DNA from 2 places in the Pengzhenrongella sp. genome. Region 1 is predicted to be linked to the other one. Evidence: predicted binding sites of a transcription regulator. Region 1 holds the regulator's gene; the other holds the start of a gene.
What was found. Region 1 encodes HrcA, which represses chaperone genes, less so after heat shock. Its sites were predicted from a motif close to TTNGCACTCGNNNNNNNCGAGTGCNAA; they were not measured.

Region 1 (19,002 bases):
CCGCCGGCGGGGCCGACCTCGCCCTGACCGGTGAGCTTGATCCGGGTGCCGGTGTCGACGCCGGCGGGCACGTCGACCACGAGGGTCCGGCGCGAGCGGACGCGGCCCTCGCCCGAGCAGTCCGGGCAGGGCTCGGGGATCGTCGTCCCGAAGCCGTGGCAGGCCGCGCACGGGGAGGACGTCATCACCTGACCGAGGAACGAGCGCGCGACGCGCTGGACGACGCCGCGCCCGCCGCACACCTCGCAGGTACGCGGCGAGGTGCCCGGGCGGCAGCACGAGCCGGCGCACGTGGTGCACACCACGGCCGTGTCCACCTGGAGCTCACGCCGGACGCCGAAGACGGCGTCGGCGAGGTCCAGGTCGAGCCGGACCAGCGCGTCCTGGCCGCGGCGGGCCCGCGGGATCGGGCCGCGCTGGGCGCTCGCGCCCTGCTGGGCGCCGAAAAAGGTCTCGAAGATGTCCTGGAAGCCGAAGCCACCGCCGCCCATCCCGCCGCCGCTGGCCGACGACGGGTCGGAACCCATGTCGTACTGGCGGCGCTTCTCGGGGTTGGAGAGGACCTCGTAGGCCCGCGACACGTCCTTGAACATGTCCTCCGAGCCCTCGGCCTCGGCGACGTCCGGGTGGTGCTCGCGGGCGAGCTTGCGGTAGGCCTTCTTGATCTGCTCGGGGCTGGCGTCCCGGGCGACCCCGAGGATCTGGTAGTAGTCGCTCACTGGTCACTTTCTGCGTGCATTGCGGGTTCGGCGTGCCTGGCGGGTTCTGCGTACCTCGCGAGGCCGCAGGCTCGGGTCACCCGGCGAGCATCCGGGACAAGTAGCGTGCCACAGCCCGGACCGAGGCGATGGTGCCGGGGTAGTCCATGCGGGTGGGACCGATCGAACCGATGCGCGCGACGACGTCGCCGTCGCCCCCGTAACCGGTCGTCACGAAGCTCGTCTCGAGCAGCCCCTCGTGCTGGGTCTCGTGCCCGATCCGGACCGCGACCCCGACGGAGTCCTCGGCCATCTCGGTCAGCAGCCGCAGGAGCACGACCTGCTCCTCGAGGGCCTCGAGCACCGGGCTCAGCGAGTGTGTGAAGTCCGCTCCGCCACCGCGCGCGAGGTTCGCGGTGCCCGCGAGGACGATCCGTTCCTCGATCTCCTCGGCCAGGGTCTCCTCGATGATCGCGATCACCGAGCGAACCAGCGGGCGGTCGTCGGGCGCGAACGTGTCCGGCACGACGGCGAGCGCGCCCACGAGCTGGGCGAGGCGCCGGCCGAGCGCGACGGCGTTCAGGCGGGTCCGCAGCTCGGCGATCAGCACGTCCGTCGGCGGCCCGGCGAGCTCCAGGGTCCGCTGCTCGACGCGGCCGGTGTCGGTGATGATCACGACGAGCAGGCGGCGCTCGCCGACCATGACGAGCTCGAGGTGGCGCATCGCGGAGTGCCGCAACGAGGGGTACTGCACGACGGCGACCTGCTGGGTCAGCTGCGCGAGCAGCCGCACCGAGCGGTCCACGACGTCGTCCAGGTCGACCGCGTTGTCCAGGAAGACCTGGATGGCGCGCTTCTCGGGGCTGGACAGCGCCTTGACCGTGGAGAGCCGGTCGACGAAGAGTCGGTACCCCTTGTCGGTCGGTACCCGCCCGGCCGAGGTGTGCGGCTGGGCGATGTACCCGCCCTCCTCGAGGGCGGCCATGTCGTTGCGGATGGTCGCCGGCGAGACGCCCAGGCGGTGCCGCTCGACGAGCACGCGCGAACCGACGGGCTCACGTGTCTGGACGTAGTCCTCCACGATCGCGCGCAGCACATCCAGCCTGCGGTCCTCGACCATCACACCTCCTCGCGCAGCGTCCGGCGGATAGCACTCACCACCCGCGAGTGCCAATTCTACGCTGCCGGCCATACCCGGCGACTGAGCCGTGTCCGCGTGCTCGCGGGGCTCGGCGGCCGGCCGTCACGAGGCGGCCGCCGGGTGCCCGGCAACTCGCTCGCGGAAGAGTTCCAGGGCTCGGACGGACGCGGGGTGCCGCTCGACGGCGGCCTTGACCGCGAGGTAGACGCCGCGGACCGGCGTCGGGTCGACGATCGGCACCGCGACGACGCCGCGCGGCAGGTGCTGGGTGCCCAGGAGAGGGAGCACGGTGATCCCCACCCCGGCCGCGACGAACGAGAGGGCGCTGGCGTCGTCCGGGGTCTCGATCCGGAAATCGGGCACGAACCCCGCACCGGCGGCCGCGTCGAGCACGACCTGCCGGCACAGGCCGCGGTTGAAGTCGTTGTCGACCCATTGCTCGGATGCGAGGTCGCGCAGCGGGACCCTCGACCGTCCTGCCAGGGGGTGTGCTTCGGGTACGACGGCGACGAAGGGCTCGTCGAGCAGGTGGTGCACCGTGGAACCGGCGGGCGGACCCTCGACAGGCGGCCAGGGCCGGCCCGGGCCGCCGTAGCCGACGAATACCTCCAGGTCCGGGTCGGAGTCACCCGCCGCGCGCAGCTCGCTCAGCCGCAGGTCGAGACGCAGATCCGGGAACTCGCAGATCAGCACCGCGACGACTGCAGGGATCCAGGCTGCGCCCGCGCTCGCGAAGTAGCTGATCGACAGGGTTCCTACCCGCCCCGCGCGCAGGTCCCCCACCAGGGCCTCGATGCCGTTCATCGCCTCCAGCACGCCGCGCGCCCCGGCCGCAAGCGTGCGCCCGGCGGCCGTTGGCTCGATCCCGCGCCCGTGCCGCTCGACCAGCTGGAGCCCGGTCTCGCGCTGGAGCACGGTCAGCTGCTGACTGATCGCCGAGGGTGTGTACCCGAGCACCGCCGCGGCGGCACTCACGGAGCCGGTGGCCACGACGGTGCTGAGCACGCGCAGCCGGTGCAGGTCGATCATGGACGCAACGATACAGCGCTACTTAACAAAAATGAAGAAAGCATCGCTTGTGCTGATGCATCGTCGCTTGCCACGATCACCGCATGCCCCGTCCCCCGTCCCCCAGCACACCCTCCGCCGAGAGTGGAGTAACCGCCCGTTTGACGCGCGTCAGGAGGGCGGTTACTCCACTCTCGGCGGCGATCTCACCGCGCGGCGGGGGGTTCGCGATCGCTGCGGCTGGGGTGACGGTGGTGCTGTGGGCCTCGGCGTTCGTCGTTATTCGAGTCGTCGGCGCCGAGCTGTCCCCCGGGCCGATGGCGCTCGCCCGCGTCACCGTGGCCGCACTCGCGCTGACCGTGCCGACCGTGCTCAGCCGGCGCGGGCGACCGTTGCTCCCCCGGGGCCGAACCCTGATCCAGGTCTTCGCCTACGCCGCGGCGTGGTTCGCCGGCTACAACGTCGCCCTCAACGCCGCCGAGCGGCACATCGACGCCGGCGCCGCCGCGCTGGTCGTGAACATCGCGCCGCTGCTGATCGCCGTCGGCGCGGTCGCGTTTCTCTCCGAGCAGCTGTCCCGACCGCTGCTGCTCGGCTGCCTCGTCGCGTTCGGGGGCGTCGCGCTGATGGCGACGGGTGCCGGTTCGCCCGGCCACAACGACTCGGTCGGGCTCGTGCTCGGGGTGGTCGCGGCGGTGCTCTACGCCGGCGCCGTCCTGATCCAGAAGGTGATCCTTCGCGACCTGGACGGGCTGCACGCGACATGGCTCGGCTGCCTCGTCGGAGCGATCGCGCTGCTCCCGTTCGCACCGCAGCTGCTCGCGGAGCTGCCGACCGTCTCGGGCCGGGCAACCCTCGGCGTGGTCTACCTGGGCGTCTTCCCGACCGCCGTCGCGTTCACGACCTGGGCCTACGCGCTCAACCGGGTGCCCGCGGGCCGGCTGGGGCCGATCGGCTACCTGGTCACCGTCGTGTCGGTGACGATGTCGTGGCTCGTGCTGTCCGAGGTGCCGACCGCGCAGGTGCTGGTGGGTGGCGCGGTGTGCCTCGCCGGGGTCGCGATCAGTCGGTGGCACGGCCGGAACTGACCGGCCGGTGGCGGGCTCTCGACCACTCGTCCGGGGGCAAGACGTCCGTCCGACGGCTCAACGAGCTCAGGCGCCGGCCGATAGGTCGGCAGTACGGCGCGCCGTCGAGGCGCGACCTGAGTCGATGGAGGAAACCGCAGATGTCGTCGTTCAGAGCACTCGACCAAGTGGCCAGCGCGCTGCTGTCGTCCGTCGGGAGCGAGGTGTCGTTCCGCTCGGTCTCCACGCGAGTGCTGCTCCGGACCGGCGTCAACCTCCGGATGCCGAAGCCCACCCAGGCGTCGGACCCGGTCGCGATCGGCAAGGTCGTGTCCGCTCTCACCGACATGGGGTACCAGCTGTGACCGGCCGCCCGCTCGACTCCACTGGAGGAACGATGAACAGCTCGACCACCTCGAACCGCGCGGCACGCGCCTATGCGACCGGGACCGCTCGCGAAGCGGTCGACGCGGTCTCCTCGGAGCTGCGCGACGGCCTGGCCGGACAGGACGCCGCCGTCGTGCTCTTCTTCGCCTCCTCGGCCTACGAACCGGGCGACCTCGCCGGCCCGCTCACGGCACGCTTCCCCGAAGCGGTCGTGCTGGGCTGCTCGACCGCAGGGGAGTTCACGAACGTGTTCTCCGGGATCGGGGGCATCAGTGCCGTCGCCCTGCCGACGTCGGTCATCTCGCGGCGCGCGGCGGCCCTCGCGGACCTGACCGCCGACATCGCCGCCGGCACCGCCGAGGCGGTGCGGGCGATCGAGGCCGAGCTCGGGACCGAGCTACGGACCCTCGACCCCGCCCGCAACCTCGGTCTCGTGCTCATCGACGGCATGCACGGCGCCGAGGAGGAGGTCAACATCGCGCTCGGCAACGCCGCGCCGGTGCTCGACATCGTCGGGGGCTCGGCGGGCGACGACCTCATGTTCAAGAACACCTGGGTGTCGGTCGGCGACCGGGTCTCCTTCCACGGCGCGGCACTCGTGGTGTGCGAGACGACCGGTCCGTTCACGGTCCTGAAGACCTGCACCTTCACCCCCACCGGGGCGGTGCTGCAGGTCACCAAGGCCGACACCACCGAACGCGTCGTGCACGAGTTCGACGGCCGACCCGCGGTCGAGGCGTACGCCGAGGCGATCGGCCGCGACCCGGCCGACCTCGACAGCTCGGCGTTCATGGAGCACCCGGTCGGGCTGATGATCGACGACGCCCCGTTCATCCGCAGCCCGCAGCAGCTCACGGGTACCGGCGGCATCAAGTTCTACGCCCAGATCCTCGAAGGCATGGAAGTCGACGTCATGCAGTCGGGCGAGATCGTCGCCGAGACGTCCGCCGCGTTCGCGGCCGCCGTGAGAAGGATCGGCGGGGTGGCGAGCGGCGCGGTGCTCTTCAACTGCATCCTGCGCCGGCTGGAGCTCGATGCGAAGGGTGAGACCGACGCATTCGTCAACGTGCTCAAGGACGTGCCGCTCGCGGGCTTCCACACCTACGGCGAGACGTGGCTCGGGCACATGAACCAGACCCTGACCGGAGTGGTCTTCAGCTGAGCGCCTGCTGAGCGCCGATTGCGAGGGACGCTCGCGAGCGAGCAGTTCGATGCCTGTTCGCGCAATCGGTCGCCCGTCACGGCCGAGCACCGTCCACACACGTGGTCGCGAGACCGCCCGTCCTCGTCGAGATGCGAGTTGTTGTCGTCAGATCCGCGAAACACGACAACAACTCGCATCTCGGCGCACAAACGAGCCCTGGAGTCGGCTTGAGCTCGTCTTTCGACGCTTGCATCGACTCCGGCGACCCTTCGCTCGAGGAGCGTATGGGCGGACCGGACGAGAGATTCGGCGCCGAGATCCCCTTCCCCAGCGGGCCCCGTCGTCGCCAAGTGAGCACCGCCAGCACGAATATCCACCACAAGTCACGCACTGTTTACCCGCGCACCCCGGACGAGCCGCCGAGTTCGTCATTTTCATTCGAGTTCGCCGTTTTCGCCGTTCGCCCGACGAACTCGCGTCGAAACGACGAACTCGCCAGCGACCAACGTCGGGCGGCGGCTGACGGCCGGCGGCTCGCACGAGATATCCCTGTGCGGCCCGGCGTCGGCGCACGAGCGCCGACGTCGGTCGACACGTCGGTGCAGCGGGTCGACGCGTCAGTGCAGCCCTCAGTGCAGCCAAAGTGCACCCAGGGTGCGCGTTCGCTGCACAGAGGGCTGCATAGAGACTCACCCATGCCCGACGGTGCGCGAAGCGGCGCCAGCAGCTCCCCCACCCTCGAGTTCGCCCTTTTGAGCCGAGTTCGTCGGTCTCGGTTGAACCGGCGAACTCGCGTCAGAATGACGAAATCGAGCCGCAGCACCAGGGCGCGGGCGCGGGCGCGGGCGCGGGCGCGGGCGCGTGTCCGCCCGGGAAGTCGGGGGCTCACGCCCTAGGCTGCCGCGGTGAGCCCAACGGATCGGTACCGCAACGACATCCTCGCCGCCGGCTCGGACGGGGGCCACGCTCCCCGGCGGCCTACGTCGACGCCCATGACCGCGACGCCCGGTCTCGTGGTCGAGGACGTGACCTCGGGCTGGGTGGGCGCCGTCGTGCGCGTGGAGAAGTCGGGCGGCATGCACGTCGTCGTCCTCGAGGACCGTCGCGGCGCGACCCGGACGTTCGCGCTCGGCCCGGGCTTCTGGGTCGACGGCGCGCCCGTCGTGCTCACGGCACCCAAGGGCCCGGCGGCGCCGGCCAGGCCGAGCCGGACGGCGTCGGGCTCGGTCGCGGTGCACGACACGCCGGCGCGGGTCGCCCGGGGGTCCCGGATCTGGGTCGAGGGCAAGCACGACGCCGAGCTCATCGAGAAGGTCTGGGGCGACGACCTGCGCGTGGAGGGCGTCGTCGTGGAGCTGCTCGACGGCGTCGACAATCTCGCCGACGCGCTGCGGGACTTCGCCCCCGAGCCGGGGCGGCGCGTCGGGGTCCTCGTCGACCACCTGGTGCGCGGGTCCAAGGAGAGCCGGATCGCCCACGACGCCCTGCGGATCGCACCGGCGGGAACGGTCCTGGTGCTCGGGCACCCGTACGTCGACGTCTGGCAGGCGGTGCGGCCCGAGCGGGTCGGGCTCGCGGCGTGGCCCACGATCGAGCGCGAGACCGAGTGGAAGCTCGGGATCCTGCGCGAGCTCGGCTGGCCGGCTGCCGAGCAGGCCGACGTCGCGCGGGCCTGGAAGCGGATCCTCGCAGCCGTGCGCAGCTACGCGGACCTCGAACCATCGCTGCTCGGCCGGGTCGAGGAGCTCATCGACTTCGTCACGGCCTAGGCCGACGTCGGCGCGAGCCCCGGCTCGTGACTCCGGCCCCAGGTCATGGGGCCGTCGGGACCGGGTTGACCGGCCGGCGGATGGCACGATCGACGGGTGACGGGATCGGTGTTCCTCGGTGGCGGCGGCTCCGAGTGCGATGAGGCGCCGCTGTGGGACGAGCTGTTCGAGTCCGGCCAGCGGGTGCTGTACCTGCCCTTCGCGCTGCCGGCCTCGGAGCACGGGCGCGGCCGGAGCTGGCTGCGCGACAGCCTTGCGCCCCGCGGACGGTTCGACCTGGAGATGTGGACGCTCCTCCCCGGGCGCGGCGCGCCAGACCTCGAGAGCTTCGACGTCGTCTTCGTCGGCGGCGGGAACACCTTCGACCTTCTCGACCACCTGCAGCGGCACGACCTCCTGTCACCGTTGCGCGACTACGTCGCCACCGGCGGGCGGCTGTACGGGGGCAGCGCGGGAGCGGTGCTGCTCGGTGCCGACATCGCGATCGCCGAGAGCGCGGACCCGAACGACGCCGGGGTCACGAACACCGCGGGTCTCGACCTGATCGCGGGCCTCGTCGTCCGCCCGCACTACACACCGGAGCTGGACCCCGAGCTGAGCCTGCGGGCCGCGAGCACGGGGGAAACCATCCTGGCCATCCCCGAACGCGGCGGGGTGGTGGTCACCGGCGACATCGCGCGCTGCGTCGGCCCGCAGGACGTCACGGTGATCGGCGCCGCGCGCCGCACATTTCACCCGGCCGGCCGGAGCTGGCGGCTCCTCGCCTAGCGCCTGCCCGCGCGCGCCCTCGACCTGCGAACACTGGTCTTTGGGAGTGCGTTCTGGCTAGTCTTTGACGTGGGCAACTGGCCGCCCGGTCAGCTTGTCCCTGCATCCGGCGAAAGGCCCACAATGTCTGAGCAGAACCCGCCACAGCCCCCCGGCGGAAACCAGCCCCCGAACTACGACCCCCCGCCGCCGCCCTACGGCGCTCCGGTCCCGCTCGATGACGCCCAGACTCGGCAGTGGGCCGGCCTCGCGCACCTCGGCGGGATCCTGTTCTTCCTGCCGTCGCTCATCATCTGGCTCGTCTATCGCGAGCGCAGCGCGTTCGTCGGCCAGGAGGCCAAGAAGGCGCTCAACTTCCAGATCACCGTGGCCCTCGGCTACGTGGCCTGCACCATTCTCGCGATTGCCGGGGTCCCCCTCACCGGATTGCTGCAACTCGCCGTCTGGATCGTCGCCATCGTCTTCTCGGTCCAGGGCTACCAGGCGGTCCAGCGCGGCCAGGCGTACAAGTACCCGTTCTCCCTGGAGCTGATCAAATGACCGCGAACCCGCCCGAGAACGCCGACCCGCCGCAGGACGGGCCCGATTCGCCGCCGTCGCCCGGGTACGCGGCCCCGCCGCCACCTCCGGGGTACGCGGCACCACCCCCGCCGGCTCCCGGGTACGCGCCCCCGCCGGCTCCCGGGTACGCGGCTCCACCGCCTCCGGCCGGGTACGCCGCGCCGCCCCCGGCGTACGGCGCGCCGCAGGGTGCATACCCGCCGCCCGCGTACGGCGTCGCGCCCCCGCTCTCCCAGTCCGACCAACAGCTGTGGTCGGTGCTCTCGCACATCGGTGGCGTGTTCGTCTCGTTCGTTGTTCCGTTGGTGGTCTGGCTCGTGTTCAAGGGCCGCGGCGCGTTCGTGGAGGACCAGGCGAAGGAAGCGCTGAACTTCCAGATCACGCTCCTGATCGCCTACATCGCGGGCGGCGCGCTCAGCTTCATCGGGGTCGGCCTGATCATCCTGTTCGCGGCGTGGGTCCTGTCGATCGTGTTCGCCATCATGGCCGCCGTGAAGTCCAGCCAGGGCGAGCTGTACCGGTACCCGATCAGCATCCGCATGATCACGTGAGCCGTCGTCGGACATGACGCTCAGCGACGCACGAACGGGGCCCCGCCCGGGTTGACCTGGCGGGGCGTCGTTGCGTCTCGATCGGGAGCGGTGCGGTTCAGTCCGTCAGCGCACGCACGACGGCGTCCGCCAGCAGCCGACCGCGCAGCGTGAGCAGCACGCGGCGCTCGCCGCCGTCCGCGCCGAGCGCGGCCCGACCGTCGAGCAACCCGTCCGCGACCAGGGCCGCGACCTCGCGCCTGGCCCGTTCGGACAACCGGTCCAGGGGCAGGCCGCCGGACAGCCGGACGCCGAGCATCACCCGCTCGAGCTGCGCGGTCGCGGCGTCGAGCGTCTCGCGGCCCGCGGCGGGACTCCGCCCGGCCTCGAGCCGCCCCGCGTAGGCCCGGGGGTGCTTGACGTTCCACCAGCGCAGGCCGCCGTCCGGGGCGCCGCCGACGTGCGAGTGGGCACCCGGTCCGATGCCCCACCAGTCGTCGCCGCGCCAGTACGCGAGGTTGTGCCGGCAGGCCTGCTCGGGCGTGCGCGACCAGTTGCTCACCTCGTACCAGTGCAGGCCGCCCGCGGTCAGCAGGTCGTCGGCGATCTCGTACTTGATCGCCTGGTCCTCCTCGGTCGGCAGCGCGAGCTCCCCGCGGCGGACCTGGACCGCCATCTTGGTGCCCTGCTCGACGACGAGCGCGTACGCCGAGACATGGTCGACGCCGGTCGCCAGCACCGCCTTCAGGCTCGCCCGCCAGTCGTCGACGGACTCCCCCGGCGTGCCGTAGATGAGGTCGAGCGACACGGCGAGGCCGGCGTCCTTCGCCCAGCGCACGACGTCGGGGATCCGAAGCGGGTCGTGCGTGCGCTCGAGGGTTGCGAGCACGTGCGGCTGGGCGGACTGCATGCCGAACGAGACGCGGGTGAACCCGGCCGCGGCCAGCTCGGCGAGCGAGGCGGGCGTCACCGAGTCGGGGTTCGCCTCCGTGGTGACCTCGGCGTCGGGGGCCAGGCCCCACGCGGACCGGGCGCCGTCGAGCATCCGCGCGAGGTCGCCCGGAGGCAGCACCGTCGGGGTCCCGCCGCCGACGAAGACGGTCGAGAGCGGACGCGCGGGCAGCCCGGCGCGCTCCATGACGCCTGCCGCGAGCCGGATCTCGCGCAGCGCGGTGTCCGCGTACGCGTCCTGGTTCGCCCCGCCGCCGAGCTCGCTCGCGGTGTACGTGTTGAAGTCGCAGTAGCCGCAGCGCACCGTGCAGAACGGGACGTGCACATACAGCCCGAACGCCCGCTCAGCGGCGCCGGCCGCGACAGAGCCCGGCAGCGCGCCGTCGTCGGGCGCCGCATCCCCGTCCGGAAGTGCAGGACTCATCTCTCCCTCTCACCGGAGGTCTACTTCTTTTTGGTTTCGGGGGCGTCGGAGGACAGGGCTGCGATGAACGCCTCTTGGGGGACCTCTACCCGGCCGATGGTCTTCATGCGCTTCTTGCCCTCCTTCTGCTTCTCGAGCAGCTTGCGCTTGCGGGTGATGTCCCCGCCGTAGCACTTGGCGAGGACGTCCTTGCGGATCGCGCGGATCGTCTCGCGCGCGATCACGCGGGCGCCGATGGCGGCCTGGATCGGCACCTCGAACTGCTGGCGCTGGATGAGCACCCGGAGCTTGCCGACCATCATCACGCCGTACGCGTAGGCCTTGTCCTTGTGCACGATCGCGCTGAACGCGTCGACCTGCTCGCCCTGGAGCAGGATGTCGACCTTGACCAGGTCGGCGACCTGCTCGCCGGTGGGCTCGTAGTCGAGCGAGCCGTAACCGCGGGTCTTGGACTTGAGCTGGTCGAAGAAGTCGAACACGATCTCGGCGAGCGGCAGCGTGTACCGCATCTCGACGCGGTCCTCGGAGAGGTAGTCCATGCCGAGCAGGTCCCCGCGGCGGGCCTGGCACAGCTCCATCACGGCACCGATGAACTCCGCCGGGCACAGGATGGTGGCCCGGATGACCGGCTCGCGGATCTCGCCGACCTTGCCGCTGGGGAACTCGCTCGGGTTCGTCACGGTGACCACGGACTTGTCCTCGAGGGTCACCTGGTACACGACGTTGGGCGCCGTGGAGATGAGCTCGAGGTCGAACTCGCGCTCAAGGCGCTCGCGCACGATCTCGAGGTGCAGCAGACCGAGGAAGCCCACGCGGAACCCAAAGCCGAGGGCGACGGACGTCTCCGGCTCGTACGCCAGGGCGGCGTCGTTGAGCTTGAGCCGGTCGAGCGCGTCGCGCAGCGCCGGGTAGTCCGAGCCGTCGATGGGGTAGAGCCCCGAGAAGACCATGGGCCGCGGGTCGCGGTAGGCACCGAGCGACTCGGCCGCCGGCTTGTGCGCGTTGGTGACGGTGTCCCCGACGCGGGACAGGCGAACGTCCTTCACACCGGTGATCAGGTAGCCGACCTCGCCGACGCCCAGGCCCTTGGTGACCACGGCCTCCGGGGAGATGACGCCGACCTCGAGCAGGTCGTGGGTCGCCCGGGTCGACATCATCACGATCTTCTCGCGCGGGGACAGCGCGCCGTCCTTCACCCGCACGTAGGTGACGACGCCGCGGTAGGCGTCGTACACCGAGTCGAAGATGATGGCGCGCGCGGGAGCGTCCGGGTCCCCGACCGGGGCCGGGATGGTCGCGACGATCTTGTCGAGCAGCTCGGTGACGCCGACGCCGGTCTTGCCCGAGACCCGCAGGCACTCCTCCGGCTCGACGCCGATGAGCTTGGCGAGCTCCCGGGCGTACTTCTCCGGCTGCGCCGACGGCAGGTCGATCTTGTTCAGCACCGGGATGATCTGCAGGTCGTTCTCGAGCGCCAGGTAGAGGTTGGCGAGCGTCTGGGCCTCGATGCCCTGAGCGGCGTCGACCAGCAGCACGGCCCCCTCGCACGCGGCGAGGGAACGGGAGACCTCATAGGTGAAGTCGACGTGCCCGGGGGTGTCGATCATGTTCAGCGCGTACGGGGTCCCGTCGACCTCCCACGGCATCCGCACGGCCTGCGACTTGATCGTGATGCCGCGCTCGCGCTCGATGTCCATCCGGTCGAGGTACTGCGCCCGCATGGCCCGCGAGTCGACGACACCGGTGGCCTGCAGCATGCGGTCCGCGAGCGTGGACTTGCCGTGGTCGATGTGCGCGATGATGCAGAAGTTGCGCAGCAGCTCCGGCGGGGTCGACGCGGGCTGGATGCGCTGGCTCAGCGCTTCGCTGGGGATCGGGGACAAAGGGGTGGCGCTCCGAGATCGTCAAGGGATGGCAGGCGCCGTCAAGGCGAGAACTCCCCATGGTCCCACGCCGCGGCCTCGTGCGAAGATTCGCACCCCCTGACCTGGCCGTTCCCGCGCCGCGACCGTCGCTCGCTTTGGACCCGGCCGGGCTGGTAACATCGGTCCTCGCGTGTCCGCCCAGGTCGGCGGGCACAGTTCCAGCTCCTTTCCGCGGGTGTCCCCACGCCCCAGTCCCGGAGCTGGGCAGCCCTCTAGACCTGTCTGATCCATTCTCGAACGCCAAAGAGAGTCCAACACGTGGCAAACATCAAGTCCCAGATCAAGCGCATCGGTACCAACGAGAAGGCGCGCCTGCGTAACAAGGCCGTGAAGTCGGAGCTTCGGACGCACGTCCGCCGCGTCCGCTCGGCCGTCGCCGGCGGCGACAAGGGCGCCGCAACCGTCGCGCTCGTCGCGGCGTCGACCAAGTTCGACAAGGCCGTCTCCAAGGGCGTCATTCACGAAAACCAGGCTGCCAACAAGAAGTCGGCACTTGCGAAGGTCGTCAACTCGCTCTGACGCACGCACCCGCAGGATTCGAGGGCGTCACCCCGGCCGGGGTGACGCCCTCGCTGTCTGTCGCGGGGTCGTCCCCGACGGCGACCCGGCGCGCGCGGCCGCCGGGTCAGTTGCCGCGGGCCGCCGACGACACTCTCAGCACCGCACGCTCGACGGCGAACACCGGGTCCCGCCCGGCGCCCTTGACCTCCGCGTCCGCCTGCGCGACGGCGGTGATCGCCGACGCGAGCGCCTCGGGGGTCCAGCCGGAGAGGTCCTTCAGGGCGCGATCCACCTGCCACGGGGCGAGCCCGAGGTCGCCGACGGCGGCCGCACCGCGCCCGCGGGTGGCCGCCACCTTCGCTAGCACCCGCAGCTTGGCGGCGATCGCGGCGACCAGGGGCACCGGGTCGGCGCCGGTCGCGAGAGCGTGCCGCAGCAGCGCGACGGCCTGGCCGGTGTGGCCGGCGATCGCGGCATCCGCGACCCGGAAGCCGGTGGCCTCGATCCGGCCACCGTAGTAGCGCGCGACGACCTCGGCCCCGATCACGCCGGTGGTGTCGGCCACGAGCTGCGCGCAGGCCGCGGCGAGCTCGCGCAGGTCCGCACCGACCGCTTCGACCAGGGCGCGCGCCGCCGCGGCGTCGGCCCGGCGACCCGCGCGCCGCAGCTCGGCTGAGGCGAACGCCACCTTCTCGGCGTCCTTCTTGATCGGCTCGCACGCGATGCTCGGGGCACCGGAGGACTTCACGGCGTCCAGCAGCTTCTTGCCGCGCTGACCACCACCGTGCACCAGCGCGAGCACAACGTCGTCGGCCGGGAAGTCGAGGTAGGCGAGGGCGTCGGCGATCAGCTCCGCGGTGGCCTGCTCGACCCCCTGCACGACGACGACCCGCGACTCCCCGAAGAGCGACGGGCTCGTCACGACGCCCAGCGTCCCGCTGGTGTAGCCGGCGCCCTCGAGGTGGGTGACCTCGACCTGAGGGTCGCGCTCGCGCGCGGCGGCGATCAACCCGGCGACGGCCCGCTCGCCCAGCAGGCGCTCGGCACCGGTGACGAGCACGACGGGGGCCAGCTCGACCGCGTCCCAGGACAGCACGGGACCCCGACGGGCCGACGACGGGCGTGCGGACGAGGGGCGACGCTCGGCGGGTGGCACCAGGCCAGCCTGCCATGAGCCACCGACATGTCCGGCGTGCATCGCGGGGTGCGGGCGGCGTCGGCTGGGCCTTATGGGCGAATACGCCACGAATGCGCGACGAGTTGGTCGAGATTTCCCCGCACGAATCGGTTTGACAGTGCAAGGTAGCCTTGTCGTCAAGGTCACGGGCGACGCCCACCCACCGAACGTCACGGGGTGGGACCTAGGAAAAGGACTCCTCATGCGCAGTCGCCCCATCGTGATGATTGCCGCAGCTGCGGCGAGCCTGGTGTTACTGCCCGGCGTCGCCGTGTCCGCGCCGGCTGCCTCGGCCCACGCACGCAGCGCCAGGGTGTGTGCGACGCCGGCGGTGGGGTTCGCGTCGTGTCACGCACTGATCCGCACCGACGTCGCCCCGCTCGCGAAGCCCGGCCCGAACGTCACCCCCCAGGGCTACGGCCCCACCGACATCCAGTCGGCGTACAACCTCGCGGGCGCCTCGGCGGCCGGCCGCACGGTCGCGATCGTCGATGCGTATGACGACCCGACCGCCGAGGCCGACCTCAAGGTCTACCGCGCGCAGTTCGGGCTGCCCGAGTGCACCACGGCCAACAGGTGCTTCAAGAAGGTCAACCAGACCGGCGGTACCAAGGCGCCCCGCGTCAACGGTGGCTGGGCGCAGGAGATCAGCCTCGACCTCGACATGGTCTCCGCGGCCTGCCCGAGCTGCCACATCCTGCTCGTCGAGGCCAGCTCCGCCTCGTTCGCCAACCTGGGGACCGCGGTGAACACCGCGGCGAGAGCCGCCGGGGTCGTCGCGATCTCGAACAGCTACGGCGGCGGCGACGCGGCCGACACCACCTACGGTTCGTACTACAACCACCCGGGGATCGCGATCACCGCCTCCACGGGTGACAGCGGGTATCAGGGTGGGTCGTTCCCGGCCTCGTCCTCGTACGTGACCGCGGTCGGCGGTACCTCGCTGACCAGGTCGGCGACGACTCGCGGGTGGAGCGAGTCGGTCTGGAGCGGTGCCGGGTCCGGCTGCTCGGCGTACAACATCAAGCTGGACGCCGCAGCGACGTCCGACACCGGCTGCGCCAAGCGCGCGATGGCCGATGTGTCGGCCGTGGCCGACCCTGCGACGGGAGTTGCCGTCTACGACTCGACCGCCTACCAGGGCTTCTCCGGCTGGATGGTCTTCGGCGGTACGAGCGCGTCGGCCCCGATCATCGGCGCGGTGTATGCGTTGTCCGGCAACACCGCCGGATACGCCAACGCGCTGCCGTACCAGAACTCGGCCGCGCTGAACGACGTGACGACGGGCTCCAACGGCAGCTGCCCCACGATCCAGTGGTGCACGGCGCGCGCCGGATGGGACGGTCCGACCGGGCTGGGTACCCCGAACGGCGCGGCGGCGTTCTGACCTGATCTGACCTGACCTGATCTGATCTGACCTGCGCGACGCACGTGAGGCCTGCCTGCCTCACGGGCGTCGTGTACGACGGCGGCCGGCCGGCCGGCTCGCGGACAGCAGTCCCCCGAGCCACCGTCGCCGGAGCAGGTCGCGGTTCGCGATACCGACGCCGGCCGCCACCGTCGCGGCACCGAGCAACACGGCGCCGCCCGCCCCGCCCGGCCAGGGCAGCTGCGCGCCCGGCAGCCCGGCGCAGACCCGCGCCACCTCGGCGATCCACCACGCGGACCACCCGGCGACCTGCGCGAGCATCGCGCCGCCCCACGACCACCACGGGGCGACGAGCGCAGCGAGCACGCCGGCCACCGTGGCCGGCACGAGGGCGGGGGCCGCGACGAGGTTCGCCGGGACGGCAAAGGGCGACAGGGCAGGGTTGAGCAGCACGATGACGGGCGCGCAGGCGGACTGCGCGGCGAACGGGACCGCGATCGCGTGCGCGAGCAGGTCGGGCAGCCCGCGCGCGAGCCACCGGGTCAGCGGTTCGGTGAGCAGCACGATCCCCGCCGTTGCGAGCACCGAGAGCACAAACCCGTAGCTGCGGGCCAGCCACGGGTCCACGACGAGCAGCGCGATCACGGTCGCCGCGAGGGCCGGGATCGCCCGGGACGGTCGCCCGAGCAGGAGACCGCCGACCCCGACGGCACCCATCACGGCGGCGCGGAGCACGCTCGGCTCGGGGTGGACGAGGAGCACGAAGAGGGCCATCACGGCAGCGACGACGCCGACTCGGACGGGGCGGGACAGGCCGGCGAGGACCGTCAGGCCGAGCACGGCCGCGCCGATGATCGCGAAGTGGGCACCCGAGACCGCGGTCACGTGGGTCAGCCCGGACACCTTCATCGCGGCGGTGAGCTCCGGCGGCATCCGGGTGGTGTCCCCGACCGCGATGCCGGGCACCAATCCCCGCGGATCGGGGTCAAGCCGGTCCGACGCGTCCAGCAGCGCATGCCTGATCCGCCGCACGACCCGGTCGACGACGCCCGGCGGGTCCACCTGTCTCGGTGGCCCGCGGGCTGCGAGCAGCGCGAACGCGACCTCGCCGGGTTCGGCGGGCGCCAGCCTGCCGGTGGCCTGGACCCGCGACCCGTAGGCGACGTCGGCCCACGCCGGTCCCCCGAGCACTAGGACGGGTGCGGCGGCCGACCCGGCGCGAGCCCGGCCGCTGATCTGCTCGACGCCCAGCTCGATCCGGTAGCGCGTCTGTTGGCCGCCCGATCCGGCCGGGTTGAGGACCGGCTGCGGTTCGGAGCGGACCGTGCCGACCACGCGCACTGTCGCCCGCTCGTCGAGCAACGCACCCAGCGGTCCGGACCCCCGGGCCCGGAGCTGGCCCGCCCCGGCGAGCGCGACCGCTGCCACCACGACAAGCAGGAGCAACACGTGACCGGTTGCGCGAGATGCTGGTTCGGCACCCCGTCCGGCCGCGGCCCGGGGACCGCTGCTGGCCTCGGCCCTGCCTGCGGGGACCGCCGGCCGGCCGGCGCTCTGCGGTCCCGTCCTACGTCGCGCGACGGTCCACAGTCCGACCAGCCCCGCGCCGGCGCACGCCGCACAGCCGAGAGCGACGGCCGCTGCGACCGGCAGCACGACGACGACAAGCGCCGTCCCCCAGGCCGTGATCGCGGCGGGCGCGAGGCGCAGATCGGCGTGGGACGTCCGCACCCGCTCAGACCTTCACCAGGTCGCGCAGCTTTGCGAGAACCTTGTCCCCGATGCCCGCGACCTCGCCGAGCTCGGTGACGTCCGTGAACCGTACGTGCTCGCCGCGCCAGTCCAGGATCCGTTGGGCGAGCACCGGGCCGATTCCCGGCAGCGCGTCGAGCGCCGCGAGATCGGCGGTGTTCAGGTCGACGATCGGGGCCTTCGTCGCCGCCGGGGCCGCGCCCGTGCCGTTCGTTCCGGCGACCGGCCCGCCCGGCGCGGGCACGATGATCTGCTCGCCATCGGCGACGACCCGCGCCAGGTTGATCGCGGCGAGGTCGGCCCCGGGCGCCGCGCCGCCCGCGGCCGCGACCGCATCCGCGACCCGCGAGCCGGCCGGCAGCTGGATCACCCCGGGCCTGCGGACCTTGCCCACCACGTCCACCAGGACGGTCCCCGCGCCCGACGTCGCCCCGGAGGCCCCCGCGGACGTTCCCGCGGCGAACGTTCCCGCGGGAACGGGTCCCGCCGTACCGGTGCCCGACCCAGGTGCAGCACCGCCCGTCGACGCGGTGGGGCGACCCGACGGGTCGATCGTCGTCGCGCCGGGCGCCGACGGTCCGACCGGCTTCGGGACCGTCGCCACGGGCATGGTCGGCGCCGCGAGCGTGGCCCGCACGATGACCCCGCCAGCGAGCAGCGCGATCGCGATCCCGGCGACGACGGCCAGCCGCACGCTCAAGTGCCAGCGCTGTCCCGATTCGACATCGGGGCGCGGGTGCTCGAGCGGGTGGCCGTGCGCCGCCGTGTAGCTGGCCGCCGCGGCGCCCAGCGCGCCCGCCCGCATCCGCGCCACGACGTCCCGAATGTCGTTCTCATCCGGAAGGCGATCACCCAGCTCCTCGGCGACCGCCTCTGGTTCTTCGGCCGCGGCCAGCGGTGCACGCTCCGGCGACCGATTTTCGGGTGAGTCCCGCTCGGACCGCTCCCGCTCACGCTCCCGCGGCCAACGCCCCCGCAGTTCACGCCCCCGCGGCCCGCCCTCCGGCAGCTCAGGTTCCGGCGGCTCGCCGTCGGGGATCCAGCTGTCGGGCGACTCATCCGAGGACCCACCCTCAGGTGGCTGACCATCAGCGGCGTCGCCGGGACGAGCGTCGCCGACCCAGATCGGCGCCTGCGGCACCCACCCGAGCGCAGACGAATCAGCTGCTCGCGCCTGCGGGGGCGCGACCTGCACGCGCCACTGCGCGAGCCGGTGCAGGCGTTCGCGCGCGGCGCGCTCGACGGGTTCTGGAGCGCGAGCCATTCCCGCACGCTAGGTCGGCCCCACCCCCGCGCGCCCCGCCAACCCCGAACCCTGTGGACACCCGCCCCAAACCCAAGCCTGTGGGGGGCTCGGCGCGGGGTCAGCGGTCGGCTACGACCACGGCTAGGAGGCCCGGGCCGGCGTGCGCGGCGATCACGGCGCAGATCTCGGACACCTGGACCGCCACGACGACCTCGCCGAGGCACGCCTCGAGCTGGCGGGCGAGAATCGCCGCGACGTCCGGCTGCCCCAGGTGGTGCACGACGACCTGGGCGGTGCCGCGAGCCGTGGCGGCGGCGATCGTCAGGGACTCCAGGCGCTCCCGAGCGGCGCGCCTGGTGCGCACCTTCTCGATCACCTCGATCTTCCCCGACTGCAGCGCGAGCAACGGGCGCAGCCCGAGCAGCGTGCCCATCGCGGCGGGGCCGGCGCCGAGGCGCCCGCCGCGACGCAGGTACTCCAGGGAGTCCACCAGGAACACCGTCGAGCTCGAGGCGGCGACCTGGCGCGCCCGCTGGGCAGCCGACGCGCCGTCGGACGAGCCCAGCTCGGCGGCGGCCACGGCG
Region 2 (10,238 bases), on a different contig from region 1:
CCAGCGGGATCGGCTCACGGCGCGGGGCCTCGGCCTTGGTCGTGTACACCGGTCGGGGCACCGGGACCGGAGACCAGCGGTCGGACTCGGCGACCTCGGCGGGCACCTGCGCAGGCGGTTCGGCGACCTCCGCCCCGGCGGTTGCGCGCGCGGCAGGCCTGACCCGCGCCGTCGGGCGGGTCTCCGGCTCGGGCTCGGCGGCCACCCGCGCGGCCCGCACCAGGTCGGCGCTCGCCGCCCGCAGCGCGGCCGCCCGCGCGACCGAGGTGCGCGGCCCGCCGTCGGTCACGCGAGCGATGAGCTGGGTCTCGTCGTCGGACGGGTGGAAGGCCCTGCCGACCACCGGCGCGTCCAGGCCACGGGTGGACCTGCGGCGCGAGGGCCGCGCGCGATCCCATGCGACGTCCGCGGTGTGCGCATGCACGACGGCGCGACGACCGAGCACCAGGACCGCGACCAGCAGCACGGTGGGCGCCACCGCGGCGAGCACCGCGAGGGTGGTGAGGCCGACGACGACCCACCCGGCGGCACTCAGCGTCAACAACGCGAGGGTGAGCACGGCGCGACGGCGTGCTGCCGCGGCTCGACGCGCGAGGCTCGCCGCCCGCTGGGCGCGCAACTGCGCCGCACGCCTCGCGGCGTCGGCGCTCATCCTGTCCTGCATCTCCCGCGGTCGATCCACGATCCCGCCTCCCTTCACCGCAACGAACACGTGCACCGGCACGGGTATCCCCCTACCGGGAGTGAGCAGCCCGAACCGCTCCGAACCCGGACCGCACTCCGCCCGAGCCTCGCCCGTGCGCAGCAGCCGACCTGGACGATCGGTCACGGCGAGCACGCGCAGCGCGCCGGAGAACCGGTCCTCGGCGCGCGACTCGAGCAACAGCTGACGGTGCCGCAGCCGGTGCGGCACCAGGTACCCGATCCACAGGGTCGCCACCGCGAGAGTGGCAACGCCCGCTAGATCTCGCACCACATCGACGTTAGCGAGCGACGCGCGCGCCAGACGTAGCCGCTGCGGCGTGTCGCCGGACGAACCTCGGACGGTCTCACACGTCTGGCCGTTTTGCGAGGGACGCGTGCCATCGGGCGAGCAGCCCGCCGGGAACGTCCTCGGTCGTCAGGGCGAACGTCCGGTGGTCGCGCCACGACCCCGCGATGTGCAGGAACCGCTCGCGGACGCCCTCGTCGCGGAAGCCGAGCTTCTCCACGACGCGCAGGCTCGGCCGGTTCTCGGACCGGATGTTGATCTCGATCCGGTGCAGGCCGAGCGCGTCGAAGCAGTAGTCGGTCGCGAGCGCGGCGGCGGTCGGGATGACGCCGTGCCCCGCGACGTGGCGCGAGACCCAGTACCCGATCGCGGCGGAGCGCAGCGAGCCGTACACGATGCTCGACACGGTCAGCTGACCCACCAGCTCGCCGCGGAACTCGACCGCGAACGGCAGCGCGGTGCCCTTGCGTGCCTGGGAGGACAGCGAGCGCACGAACTCCCCGAAGGTGGGGACGGGCCCCGAATTGCCGGTCGGGGACGACGCCTCCCACGGCTCGAGCCAGGCCCCGTTGGCCGCCCGGAGCGCGAGCCACGCCCGCGCGTCCTTGCGGACCAGCGGCCGCAGCCGCACGTCGCCGTCGGCCAGGACCACGGGCCATCCGGTCGCCATGGCTCAGCCCTCGAGCACGAGGCAGCGCACCCGGTCCTCCACGTGCACCTCCTGCGTCTGCTCGGGCACGACGGCGATCGCGTTGGCCTTCGACAGCGCGCCGCTCGAGAGCTCGCCGGGGTGCCCGGTCGGCGTGCAGCGGTAGCCCTCCTCGGGGCCGCCCGCGAGCAGGACGGGCACGAGCTGGCGCAGGCCGGCCGGGGACGCCCAGCCGCTCGTCGCGGCGGCCTCGACCTCGGGACGCAGCAGCTCGGGCCGCCCGGCCATCGACCGCAGCGCGGGGCGCACGAACACCTCGAACGAGAGGTACGCCGCGACCGGGTTGCCGGGCAGGGCGAAGATCGGGACCCCGCCGCCGTCCGCCGCGCCGGCACCCCCGATGCGGCCGAAGCCCTGCCTGGTCCCCGGCGTCATCGCGACCTGGTCGAACCTGACCGTCCCGAAGGAGCGGAGCACGTCCTTGACGGTGTCCTGCGAGGACTCGCTGAGCCCGCCGGTGGTGACCAGCAGGTCGGCCCGGACCAGCTGGTCCTCGATCGCCTCGCGCAGCGCGGTCCGGTCGTCGCCCGCGACGGCCACCCGGATCGCGGCGGCGCCGGCCTCGGTCACCGCGCTCGTCAGGGCCGGCCCGTTCACGTCGTGCACGGCGCCGTCCCGCGCCGGGGAGCCCGCGTCCGCGAGCTCGTCGCCGACGGACATCACCACCACGCGCGGTCGCGGATAGACGGAGAGCCGGCCGCGCCCGAGCGCGGCCGCGAGCGCGAGCTGGCGCGCGCCGAGGCGGGTACCCGCGGTGAGCACGACCTCGCCGCCGAGCGCGTCCGTGCCGGCGCGGCGGACGTTCTCGCCGGGCTTGGCGTGGCGCGTGAGGAGCACGTGCACCGTGCCCAACCCGGACGGGCCAGACTCCTCGAGCGGGACGACGGTGTCGGCCCCGAGCGGCAGCGGCGCGCCGGACGCGATCCGGACCGCCTGACCGGGCGCGAGGCGCAGCGGCGCCGGCGCGCCGACCGCGACGTCGTGCACGACCGGAAGGGTCAGGCCCTGCCCGGGACCCGACCCGGCCCCGGCGGTGTCAGCCGAGGCGACCGCGTAGCCGTCCAGTGCCGCGAGCGCGAACTCCGGGACATCACGCGGCGACGCGACGTCGGCGGCCAGCACGCAGCCGACGGCGTCGGCCAGCACGACGTCGAGCGGCGCGACCGGGCTGACCGCCGCGAGGACAGCCGCCAGCTGGTCCTCGACGGACCTCACGTGTGCAGGCTCGGGACGAACTCGGCCAACCAGTTGCGGAAGTCGGGGCCGAGGTCGGGACGGTCGGCGGCGATCCGCACGACGGCCTTGAGGTAGTCCAGCCGGTCCCCGGTGTCGTACCGGCGCCCGCGGAAGACGACCCCGTAGACCCCGCCGCCCTGCTCGGCGGGCATGCCGGCGAGCGTGGCGAGCGCATCGGTGAGCTGGATCTCCCCGCCGCGCCCGGGCCCGGTGGTCTCGAGCACCCCGAAGACCGCGGGGTTGAGCACGTATCGGCCGATGATCGCGAGGTTGCTCGGCGCGTCGGCGGCGTCGGGCTTCTCGACCAGGCCGGTGATCCGGACCTCGTCGAGGCCACCACCCTCGAGCGGGACGGCGGCGGCGCAGCCGTACGGGTTGATCTGGTCCGGCTCGACCTCCAGCAGGGCGATCACCGAACCCCCGGTGCGCTCCTGGAGCTTGAGCATGTCCGGCAGCAGCGGGTCGCGCGCGTCGATCAGGTCGTCACCGAGCAGCACGGCGAACGCCTCGTTGCCGATGTGGTGCTTGGCGCACAGGACCGCGTGGCCGAGGCCCTTCGGCTGCCCCTGACGGACGTAGTGCACGTCCGCGAGATCGGTCGAGGCGCGGACCAGCTCGAGGCGCGCGAGGTCGCCCTTGGCCTCGAGGGTGGCCTCGAGCTCGGGGGCGGCGTCGAAGTGGTCGGCGAGGGTGCGCTTGCTGCGACCGGTGATCATCAGCACGTCGTTCAGGCCGGCCGCGACGGCCTCCTCCACGACGTACTGGATCGCCGGCTTGTCCACGATCGGGAGCATCTCCTTGGGCGTGGACTTCGTCGCAGGCAAGAACCGGGTGCCGAGGCCCGCCGCGGGGATAACCGCCTTGTGGATCACCATGCGCACGAGGCTATCCGTCGGAGGCGTTCGGCGAGCCAAGTAGCGCCACAACGCCCACATCACACTCGTGGCCCTCTCGGCCGCGACGGGGGTGGTAGACACTGGGGACATGAGGACCGCTCAGCCATACCCCCCTGCGCTCGGTGCGGTCGACCCGGAGGACGCCAAGGAGGCGCTCCGCACGGCGATCCGGGCGGTACGGCAGGCCCGGTCCGAACGGCGCCGTCAGCAGGCCGCGGACGCCTTCGCCGAGGTCCTCGAGACGGTGCCCGGGCTGATCGCCGCGAAGTGTGTCGCGGTCTACTCCTCCCGGCCCTCCGAGCCGAACACGGGCCCCCTGCTCGAGGTCCTCGCGGCGCGCGGCGTCCGCATCATCCTGCCGGTGCTGGGCACCGGCCTGCAGCGCGAGTGGGCCGAGTACGACGGACCGGACGACCTGCGCCAGCGGGCCCCCGGCCGCCCACCCGAGCCCGGCACCCCCACGCTCGGCGCCGGCGCGCTGGCGGAGGCCGACGTGATCATCGCGCCCGCGCTCGCCGTCGACACCTCCGGTGCACGCCTGGGCCAGGGCGGCGGCTGGTACGACCGCGCTCTCGAGCACGCCCGCGCGGGCACCCCGGTGATCGCGATGGTGTTCGCCGAGGAGGTCTACGACGCCGGGACGCGGCCGCTGCCGCGCGAGGCGCACGACCGGATGGTCGACGCCGTCGCGACGCCCGCTGGCTGGCGCTGGCTCAGGCACCCGCCCGAAGCGTGAGCCGCGCGTCGGCCGCGCCGTCGACCGCCTTGGCACTGAACGGCCAGGGGTAGCTCTCCCCGCGGGCCCACGCCCGGAACTGGTCGGCGTAGTGCGAGCTCGCCGGGTGCCCGGAGGCCCCGGTGAGCGTGACCCAGGTCGAGTTGTCCAGGTCCCCGAGGTCCACCACCATCCGCATGGACGGCGCCTTGGTCACGGCGAAGCTGTCCGCGCCCGCGTTCCAGCTGGTCGCGTCGACCATCGACGAACCACCCGCGACCGCGATCGGATGGGGGTTCATCAGGTGCCGGATGATCGACGGGACCCCCGGCCCGCCGAGCACCGGGTGCTGCGGGGCCGCGGTGTGCAGCCTGCCCCAGTCCCAGTCGGCCGGGTCCTTGCCGAGCTCGACGGTCAGCTCGCGCCGGGCCGACTTCTGGGCCCGGCTCAGGATCTCGTCGCGGCCCTCGACGACGCCGACCGTCGTGCGGTCGTCCCACCACGGGTCGGCGGGTCGCTTGAGCATCTCGCGTACGACCTCGAGCCACCGGCTGCCGCCGTCCGGGCGGGCGTTGACGGGCAGGTCGTCCCAGAAGGTGAGCTCGAGCACCTTCGACCACACTGCCGCGAAGTAGGCCGCCGCGGCCGAGTCCGACGCCGAGCGCCCGTCCCAGCCGCGCAGCAGGTCCTGTCCCGTGCGGTCGAACTTCGACCCGAGCTCGGACTTGAGCAGCGACGGCACGAGCATGGCCGCGTACGGGTTCGCGTCGTCCATCTGCAGGTCCGCGGTGGTCGCGACGTCGATCTTCTTGCCCGCGGCGATCCGAGTGGTCAGCAGGTCGCGGATGCGCTGCGCGCGGTAGCCGTAGTCCCAGTCCGCGGTGAGGAACGGCCCGAGGCCCTTCGGCGCGACGGCCTGGTTCGCGGCGACGATGAAGCCCTCGGGCGGGTCGACGACGGCCGGCAGGTCCGCCGGGTTGACGAAGCCCTGCCAGTCGTACCGCGAGTCCCAGCCCGGCCTGGGCCAGGTGCCGTCCGAGGGGACCGTCGCGCCGGGCACCGCGGCGCGCACCGGGATCCTGCCGGGCGCCTGGTAGCCGATGTGACCGTCGGTCGTGGCGAAGACGATGTTCTGCGAGGGCACCTCGAAATTCACGGACGCCGACGCGACGTCGGCCGCGTCGTGCGCGGTGTCGAGCCCGAAGACGGCGTCGGCGGTGCGCCCGGGGGTGTTCGCCGTCCAGTCCAGCGCGACCTCGTAGTTGCCCTTCGGGGTGCCCTTGGGCACGGGTGCGAGCTTGGCGGTCTTCACGCTCGGCAGCACGTCGGAGATGATCGGGCCGTGCCCGGTCGAGCGCACGGTCACCTGGACATCCTTGCCGCCGTTGACCTTGATGGTCTCGGTCCGGGTCGTGAGGTCGTGCTGGACCCCGTCGACCTCGTACTGCCCGCCGGAGACGCGCTCGAGGAAGAAGTCCGTGACGTCGGCGCCGAGGCTGGTCAGCCCCCAGGCGAGCTTGTCGTTGTGCCCGATGATCACGCCCGGGAAGCCGGCGAACGAGAAGCCCGCGACGTCGAACGGGCACGCCGCGGTGACCTTGGCGCAGTGCAGGCCGACCTGCGCGAAGGTCCCCGGCGCCGAGATCGACTGGTGCGGGTCGTTCGCGAGGATCGGCTTGCCCGACGTCGTGTGCGAGCCGGCGACCGCCCACGAGTTCGACCCGATGCCATCCCCGTCGCCGAGCAGGTGCGGGACGGCCGAGAGCGCATCGGTGGCCGCGGAGACGGCGCGCTGGAGGTTCTTCGAGGAGAGGTTCAGCGGCTTGTCGGCCGCGGCCGAGGCGGCAGGTACCTCGGCCGACGCGAGCGTCGGTACGGCGCGGGGCGTCAGGGCGGACGCGGCGACGATCGGCGCGTTGAGCTCCTGCGGGTAAGCAGGGAAGAGCTCGTTGACGCGGTCCACGTCATGGACCGCCGCGAAGCTGGTCGCCCGCCCGAGCTCCTGGTCGTAGTTGCCGCGCAGGTCCCAGGCCATCGCCTTGAGCCAGGCGAGGGAGTCGATCGGGTCCCAGGGAGCGGGCTTGCCGACGTCGACCTTCATGCCGAGCACGGTGTACTCCACGCCGAGCGAGTCCGCGTTTCGGGTCTTGAGGTAGGCGTTGACGCCGTCGGCGTAGGCCTGCAGGTACTCCTTCGTGCTGGGCTTCAGCAGGTCCCACTCCTGCTCGGCGACCCGGCGCCAGCCGAGCGTGCGGACCACGGTGTCCGCGGCGAGCGCATCCTTGTTCTTCCCGACGAGCTCGGAGAGCCGCCCGGCGGTGACGTGCCGGCGGTAGTCCATCTCGAAGAACCGGTCCTGCGCCTGCACGAATCCCTGCGCGCGGAACAGGTCGTCGGAGTTCTTGGCGGTGATCTGGGGGACACCCTGGGCGTCCCGTACGACCTGGACGTCGGCCGTCAGGGCCGGCAGGTCGAGCGCGCCCCCGGTCTTCGGAAGCGGACGGCGGATGACCACGAGAGCGAAGATCGAGGTCGCTACGAGAGCGACGACCAGGACTGCCGCGACGGCGATCGTGAGGCGGAGAGCGCGACGGCGAGGCACCACGCGAGACTAGTGGGTCGGGGGCTGCCACCGGGTTCCGCCGGGCCGTGGCGACACCCTTGCATCAACCCGGTAGAGTTGGCACTCAAAACCTGAGAGTGCCAGCTTGAGAGTGCCAGCGATGCTGGCAACCCTCGCGAGGAGGATCGTCAGTGCCCACCTATGCCTACGCGTGCACGGTGTGCGACCACCGCTTCGAGGCGCACCAGTCGTTCACCGACTCATCCCTGACCGTCTGCCCCGAATGCGCCGGACGCCTGCGCAAGGTCTTCCCGAGCGTCGGAGTCGTCTTCAAGGGCTCCGGCTTCTACCGGAACGACTCCCGCAACTCCCAGCACGGCAAGATCAGCGCCGGTTCGACGTCCTCGAGCAGCGACTCCGGGTCGACCAGCTCGTCGAGCTCGAGCGACTCGAGCGGGTCGGGCGACGCGGCGAAGACAACGCCCGCCGCGACGCCGAGCACGCCGGTGAGCGCCGGGGCCGGTAAGAGCAGCGGGTCCGGGTCCGGGTCCGGGAAGAAGACCCCCGCGTCGTCGGGCGCCAAGGCCGCCTCGAGCTGACCGTTCGGGCGGTTCGCCGCTGAGCGGGGTAGCGCGCGCGGCTAGCCCCATCGTGCGGTTCGCCAAGCGGGTAGCCCCATCGCGCGGTTCGCCGAGCGGCTATCGCTCTCGCGTCGATGCGCGCCGTCGGCCATTCCCGGCGGCTGCGTATCTCTCTGTGCAGTTCTCAGTGCAGCGAACGCACGCAATAGGTGCACTTTCGCTGCATTGAGAGATGCACTGAGCCCGACGGCCGGGGATCGCAGGCCGCGATCTGCCCGACCCCGGCCAGCGCCGGCGGTCTCGCATGCACAGCCCGCGCCGGCTCGCCTTTCCGGCCCGACGGCGCCGACCTAGCGTCGCGTCCATGTCCTCGCACCCCGCACGCTCCCCCGGGCGCGTGCCCGACGGCGTCCCGTCCGCCCACCCGCGACGCTCCGCCCCGAGGCATCGCTGGCGGCTGCTCCTGTGGCGGGTGCGGTTCGGGGTCGCGGCGGTTTTGCTCGGCTTCGCTGCGTCCCTCGTCGTGGCCGAGCTGAGCCCGGCCCCGCCGCCGACACGGTCGGTTGTGGTCGCGGCCGGCGATCTCGCACCCGGCGGCGAGCTGGCGGCGGCGGACCTGCGAGTGGAGCGGATGCCCACCACCCTCGTCCCGCGCGGGGCGCACCCGCGGACCGGCGACGTCGTCGGGCACAGCCTCGTGGTCGGGGTGACCGACGGGCTGCCGATCGTCGACGGGCTCCTCGCCGAGGACCGGCTGGCGAGCGCGGGGCCGCCCGGCACGGTGGTCGCGCCGATCCGGTTGGCGGATCCCGCGGTCGCCGCGCTGCTCCGCCCGGGAGACCGGGTCGACCTGCTCGCCGCCGCGAGCACCGCCGACGGCGAACCCGCAGCCCACCGGCTCGCGCGCCGGGCTCTCGTGCTCGCGGACCCCGGCCCGGGAGGCGAACCAAGGGGCGACACGGGGGCCGTCCTGCTCGGCGGAGGGTCTCCTGGCGAGCCCGGTTCGCTTACGCTGGTGGCCGTCTCGCCGGCGGAGGCCGCCGCGCTTGCCGGCTCGGTCGGATGGGCGAGCCTCAGCGCGGTTGTTGTGAAATGACCGCGGCGGGTTCCCCGCGACCGAAAGGAGACACCGAAATGTCGGTGCTCACTGGCTTCAAGGATTTCATCATGCGCGGAAATGTCATGCAGCTGGCGGTCGCCGTCGTGATCGGCACTGCCTTCACTGCGCTCATCAACGGGATCGTGACGGGCCTCTTCAACCCCCTGATCGCGGCGATCTTCGGCCAGACCGACCTCACCAAGGTCTGGGCGTTCAGGTTCCATGGGGCGGACTTCCTGCCCGGTCAGGCCCTCGACGCGCTCGTCAAGTTCCTCGTGATCGCGGCGACCATCTACTTCGTCATCGTGCTTCCGCTCAACCACCTCGCCAAGCTCCGAGTCAACCGCGGAGTCGAGCCGGAGCCGGAGCCGGAGGCCGTGGCTGAGGAGATCCTGCTGCTCGAGCAGATCCGCGACCTGCTCTCCGAGCGGAGCACGCTCACCGGCCGGAGCCCAGCCACCGGCGCCCACGCCGCGATCGCTCCGCTCGACTCGCTCCGGGCCGCGCCCGGAGCACTCAAGCTGCCGCTCAACAAGCGCTGAGGCGGCGCTCGACCCGGCCCGCTGATTTCCGTCGGTGCGGAGCATGGTGCGGAAGTGACTCGCGAGGCCCGCAAGAACGGCCCGCGGACCTGAACTGAGCCCCGCCAGTCACATGCTCCGCACAGGCGAAAGCCAACCCGTCGCCTCAGGGTCGGCCCCGACTGTCCCCGAACGGCCGTCGACGGAGCGTTGCCCCTGAACCGATCCGGCTCGGTCGCGTTCGAGGACCTGGCGGACCGGTCAGCTCACCAGTGCGGCGGGACGTCGCGGCGCAGCTGCTCGTCGTTCGAGTCGCCCGACCCCGAGCCCTCGTGCCAGCCCTCGTCGGTGTCGTCCGCGCTGCGCCCGGCAGTGACCGGTCCGCCCGCGTCGCCCCCGACCCCGGGCCGCACGACCCGCCGGTTCCCCCGCCGCCGGACCCGCGGCTTCCCCGGCTCCCCCGACTTGTCAGACGCTGCGCGCCCCCTGGACCGCGTTGGCGCTGACACGTCGTCGGGGCTGGTCGGCTCACCCGAGTTGTCAGACGCAGCGCGCCCCAGCGACCGCGCTGGCGCTGACACGTCGTCGGGGGGCGGGGGGTTCGGGGTCACGCGTTGTACCGGGACACGGCGGCGTCGATCGCGGTATCGACGCGGGAGCCGCGCCGGGCGATTCCCAGCTCGGCCCGCAGCCTGGCGGCGAGCTCGACGCCGTCCCGGGCCACACCGTCGGCCTGGATCCAGGCCACCAGCTCGTCCAGCTTGTCCTCGCGATAGTCACCGATCGGGAGCCCCCGCTCTATCGGCGGGCGCGACCCGCCGTCGAGCAGCTCACCTTGGTACGCAGCGCCGATCCGCACGTCGCCCGCGCGCTCGATGGCGCCCGCCTGCTGCGGGGCGTCCGCGGCCTCGGTCCGCTGCGGGTGAT

Region 2: VIM26_RS01955 (FmdB family zinc ribbon protein) is a predicted target of HrcA. The motif match lies at 7,228-7,254, and genes of this name have one in related genera.

What each region holds. Positions count from the first base shown of each region.
Region 1 covers NZ_DATCNW010000165.1:2,743-21,744, forward strand. The annotation lists gene dnaJ (molecular chaperone DnaJ) at 1-719, opposite strand, end outside; gene hrcA (heat-inducible transcriptional repressor HrcA) at 796-1,818, opposite strand; gene VIM26_RS09315 (LysR family transcriptional regulator) at 1,942-2,868, opposite strand; gene VIM26_RS09320 (DMT family transporter) at 3,102-3,935, shown strand; gene VIM26_RS09325 (hypothetical protein) at 4,076-4,279, shown strand; gene VIM26_RS09330 (FIST signal transduction protein) at 4,312-5,463, shown strand; gene VIM26_RS09335 (DUF3097 domain-containing protein) at 6,351-7,214, shown strand; gene VIM26_RS09340 (Type 1 glutamine amidotransferase-like domain-containing protein) at 7,311-7,982, shown strand; gene VIM26_RS09345 (DUF4870 domain-containing protein) at 8,106-8,522, shown strand; gene VIM26_RS09350 (DUF4870 domain-containing protein) at 8,519-9,094, shown strand; gene hemW (radical SAM family heme chaperone HemW) at 9,192-10,448, opposite strand; gene lepA (translation elongation factor 4) at 10,469-12,331, opposite strand; gene rpsT (30S ribosomal protein S20) at 12,632-12,892, shown strand; gene holA (DNA polymerase III subunit delta) at 12,999-14,030, opposite strand; gene VIM26_RS09375 (S53 family peptidase) at 14,254-15,438, shown strand; gene VIM26_RS09380 (ComEC/Rec2 family competence protein) at 15,499-17,151, opposite strand; gene VIM26_RS09385 (ComEA family DNA-binding protein) at 17,156-18,436, opposite strand; gene VIM26_RS09390 (DegV family protein) at 18,537-19,002, opposite strand, start outside.
Region 2 covers NZ_DATCNW010000038.1:109-10,346, reverse strand. The annotation lists gene VIM26_RS01985 (hypothetical protein) at 1-973, opposite strand, end outside; gene VIM26_RS01980 (GNAT family protein) at 1,050-1,661, opposite strand; gene glp (gephyrin-like molybdotransferase Glp) at 1,665-2,915, opposite strand; gene galU (UTP--glucose-1-phosphate uridylyltransferase GalU) at 2,912-3,811, opposite strand; gene VIM26_RS01965 (5-formyltetrahydrofolate cyclo-ligase) at 3,921-4,568, shown strand; gene VIM26_RS01960 (penicillin acylase family protein) at 4,546-7,149, opposite strand; gene VIM26_RS01955 (FmdB family zinc ribbon protein) at 7,302-7,709, shown strand; gene VIM26_RS01950 (SAF domain-containing protein) at 8,056-8,787, shown strand; gene mscL (large conductance mechanosensitive channel protein MscL) at 8,826-9,332, shown strand; gene VIM26_RS01940 (hypothetical protein) at 9,578-9,724, opposite strand; partial or broken gene VIM26_RS01935 (hypothetical protein) at 9,919-10,238, opposite strand, start outside.